DNA from 2 places in the Exiguobacterium sp. ZWU0009 genome. Region 1 is predicted to be linked to the other one. Evidence: predicted binding sites of a transcription regulator. Region 1 holds the regulator's gene; the other holds the start of a gene.
The links. The regulator LexA, encoded in region 1, represses DNA repair genes until DNA is damaged. The targets are predictions, from matches to a motif close to CGAACATATGTTCG.

Region 1 (2,211 bases):
TGTCAGTTCGCGGTATTCAAGATATCGACGATTGACCGTTGCTTTTGAAATATCATGTCCCATCCCACGCAAGGTGATGGCGATATCTGAAAACGTCAGTCCGAGCTCTCGAAGACGTACGATTTCTTCGATCGGTACGTCCTTTCGACTACGCCCAGAGTTCTCTCCTTGGCGATTCAGATTTCGTTCCGGGCGAAAGCCTTGTTCAACAGCTCGCCGCATGCCGCGCGCAATTTTTGCGTTATGCAGTTTCCGTTGATATTCTTCCACCAGTGAGACAATCTCAAGGACCATTGCTTCTGCATCCGCAAGCTGGTATTCTCCATCGGAATCAAGTGTCATCAACCGAACACCGTGCTTCTTAAACGTGTGCAAAATAGCGATTTTCGCATTCCCCCGACCAATTCGTGTGTCATCTGTCACGAGTACCGCATCTACCGCATCACGTGTCACATGGTCAAGAACCGTCAGCATTCCTTCCCGATCAACGTCATATCCACTCTCTTTTTCAGAGACGATGTCTATGACATCAAAACCCTTTTGAGACGCGACCTTGGAAAGCTCCATCCGTTGGCGTTCAATCGAACTATCTTGTGCTTCTTTTTCGGTCGACACCCGACAATAAATCACGACCTTCATCGTACCTCACATCCCTGTTCGTTCTTTCACAACTTTTCCATTTTGTCATTGTTGTGCGATTGGTACAACGATTTTGCTTTTTGAGATGACGTGTTTTGTCTCGACATCATTATTTTTGATCAACCAGTTGACGTATTCTTCATCTGACATCGAACCATCATTGTAGACTTCAGCAATTTGTTCGACTGTAGCGTTCTCATCGACCGTAACGGAAGCGGTCATCAGTTGCGCTACCTTTTCATCCGGGCGTGGTGTGAGTAAAAAGATCACGAAGGCAATACTTAATGCATAGAAGAGAATTGAAAAAGCATGAGTACGAATCGTATGAATCATCATGAATCCCTCCAAATATGAAATGAATGATTTAGAATAAATGTTCGCGGAACAATTGTTCGCATAACTCATAATAAACACAGAACCCGTGTTCGGTCAACACAAAATGTCGAACAATTGTTTGTACGCTCATTTGTTCTATGTTATAGTGAATCTAGAAACATATATTCTTACATTTCAAACTTCAATCCAGAAAGAGGTGGCAATTCGTATGCGGAAAATGTCTAAGCGCCAACAAGAGATTCTCGACTACATCGTCTCTGAAGTGAAACTGAAGGGGTATCCACCATCAGTTCGTGAAATCGGAGAAGCAGTCGGACTCGCGTCTAGCTCGACGGTACACGGTCATTTGGATCGACTCGAGAAACGGGGAATGATTCGCCGTGACCCGACGAAACCACGTGCGATTGAGATATTGCTTGATAAGCCTGAAGAAATCACGGAAGCCATCGTCCATGTTCCCGTCATCGGGAAAGTCACAGCGGGTCTTCCGATTACAGCGATTGAAAACATCGAAGAACAGTTCCCACTCCCTGCACATTATGTAGGAAACGAAACGGTCTTCATGTTAACGATCGATGGTGAATCGATGATTAACGCAGGTATTCTTGACGGCGATCGTGTCATCGTGCGCCAACAAAACACAGCAGAAAACGGAGAAATCGTCGTAGCTATGACCGAAGATAGCGAAGCGACGGTGAAACGGTTCTTCTTAGAAGATCAACAGGTACGTCTACAACCAGAAAATGACTCGATGGATCCGATGTATTTCGATAATGTCTCCATTCTTGGTAAGGTAATCGGCGTGTATCGGACGATTCATTGACGGAGGGACCAGTTACGACTGGTCTTTTTTCATGCCTTCAGGAAATGTACATGATACCGTCAATACCGTCGCACTGACGGGTTACGTTGCGTATTCGGTCGCAACGCAACAAACCGATTGGTTACCGACCGCCATTGGCATCGCTGTTGGTACTCTTTGGTTGTCACCCGACCTCGATTTAAAGTCAGAACCGTATTATCGCTTTGGACCATTTCGAGTCTTGTGGATGCCGTATGTCAAGATCATGCCTCACCGATCGATCTGGTCACATGGACTGATCATCGGAGACATCATCCGGCTTCTTTACAGTGCTGCGATTCTGATTCCGCTACTATTTTTAAGTCTATATTTTCAGGTTCTTGATTCTGCTACGATTGATTCGTGGTTCGCTTCCTTGCCTGCATTCGTCGTCG
Region 2 (2,211 bases), 710 kb from region 1:
TTCCAGAGGATGGCGAAACGATGTCATTTTAAGAACAAACAAAAAGTCTCTTTTCGAAATCCATCGAAAAGAGACTTTTTTTTATGGAATGACCAACCCTAATAATCGAGCAAAGGCGACTGCCTGTTCTTCCGTAATGACAGCACCCGGTAAAAATCGCGGATCAATCGTAATACCAGAGAGTTCCGTCTGCCGGAGATCGAGACCTTTTAACGGTGTTTCAATCCACTGGCTATCGGTAAGCCGGACCGCTTCGAGTTTCCACTGGGTCGGTTTCACTTCGAAGAACTGCGCTTCTTTCATCGTCGTTTCGCTCCAGTGTTGGTGACGGACCGTACTGCGAATGAACTGTGCGTAATCCGCAAGTCCTTCCTGAATCGTCAAATGGTCCAGCGTACAATCTTCGAACTGAACACCCGTCATCCGGCATCCGACGAAGGATACACGGTGAAAACGAGTTTCTTGGAAGTGACATCCCGTTAAGTCACACTGCTCAAAATGGATATCTTCGAACGAGCCACGGTCAAAGGTGAGATTCGCGAACGAGACATTTTGAAAACACACTTGATAGGCATCGATACGTTCTGTCAGTTCACTTGGCATCGACTCTTTCTCATAACGCGCTCCTTTCAGATACGGGTCATCGATTTCGACTTGATCGAAGGTCTCTAGCTGAAGCGTTTTCGGTAATTCTGGTAAACGGATATTGGTCTCTTTCAATGAAGGTTCCCCCTTTTTTCTCACCCTTAGTGTATCAAACTTCTTTTATATGAGGGAAAGTCGTTCGAATTCCCCTTTTTCCAACAGTTTTTATTTTGAGACACTTTGAGACCATGCTATAGTCAAGGAAACCAAAATAAGAACATACGTTCTTTTATGTAAAGGAGTGATTCAGATGTTTCCTTCCGTCGTTTTACCACAAGATAAACGGATTTTTTGCGTCGACAGTGTGTCCTTCTACGCCAGCTGTGAATGCCAGTATCGCAATCTCCCTCCCTTGACGACACGCCTAGCGGTCGTCTCCGATTTAAAGCGAAGCGGATCCGTCATTCTCGCTGCCACCCCTGCCTTAAAAGCACTAGGAATCAAGACAGCCGGTCGACTATATGAAATCGAGCAATTGCCATACGCTGTTCGTCGCACGATTCAACTTGTCGAACCACGCATGCTCGCTTATATGAAGACGTCAATTCGTGTCCTTGATGTCCTGCACCAATTCGCCCCACCTGAAGCGATCCGCGTCTATTCGATTGACGAAAGCTTCATTGACATGACCGGAACCGATCGCCTATTTGGTTCCGACCTGCAAGCTGCCCTCAAAATTAAAGAAGCGATCCTGAAACAGACCGGCATCCACGTCCGGATCGGGATTGGTCCAAATAACGTCATCGCGAAACTGACCCTTGATTTAATCGGGAAAAAAGAAGGCATCGCGCGATGTGGATATGCCGACGTCGCACGACGTCTTCATGATTTTCCGATTCGGAAGATGTGGGGGGTCGGACACCGTATGGAACAACATCTGCAGATGATGGGGATTGAAACAATCGGTGATCTTGCCATGCGCCCTGTCGAAGAGTTGCACGAACGATTCGGTGTCATCGGTGCCGAACTATGGCACCACGCTTGGGGTCTTGACGCGTCACCGACACTTCTTGCGCCTCGTCATCTGTTCGAGAAAGCCCCTCAACGGACGATCGGACACGGTGTGACCTTAATGCAGGACTATTATCAGTTCGAACGCATTCGGAATGTGCTCAATGAACTCGTGCAGGATGTTGCCGCACGTTGTCGCTTTTCGAATCAAGTCGGCTGGACCGTTCACATCGGCGTCCGCTATTCTCGAAACGTCGTCCGAAGTGGTTTCTCCCGTCAAGTGCGGTTGCCTTATCCGACATCCGATGAACGAATCATTCTGCGTCACGTCTTACAATTATTCGAACCGAATTGGCTCGACGGAGAACCTGTTCGTTTTTTATCCGTCGCAGTGGGGCATTTGACTGCCGATCAAGGCACCTTACAGTTGTCTTTGTTCGAGGATAATGCGCGGCTCTGGAAACGACGACGGTTATTAAAAGCAATGGATGTCGTCAACCTCCGCTACGGAAAAGGAACGATTCGCCTCGCTGTCTCGTTTCTTGATACGAGTGTCGCCAAACGTCGTCTTCGTTTCGTCGGCGGTCATCCGGGAGGTGATCTTCATGACAGCGT

Region 2: the regulator LexA is predicted to act here: its motif matches at 860-873, upstream of L985_RS02480 (Y-family DNA polymerase).

The regions. Positions count from the first base shown of each region.
Region 1 covers NZ_CP018057.1:1,175,657-1,177,867, reverse strand. Annotated here, with positions in the region: gene L985_RS06005 (YneB family resolvase-like protein) at 1-639, opposite strand, end outside; gene yneA (cell division suppressor protein YneA) at 685-972, opposite strand; gene lexA (transcriptional repressor LexA) at 1,184-1,798, shown strand; gene L985_RS05990 (metal-binding protein) at 1,830-2,211, shown strand, end outside.
Region 2 covers NZ_CP018057.1:464,239-466,449, reverse strand. Annotated here, with positions in the region: gene L985_RS02490 (MBL fold metallo-hydrolase) at 1-32, shown strand, start outside; gene L985_RS02485 (pentapeptide repeat-containing protein) at 82-720, opposite strand; gene L985_RS02480 (Y-family DNA polymerase) at 896-2,211, shown strand, end outside; gene L985_RS02475 (YolD-like family protein) at 2,202-2,211, shown strand, end outside.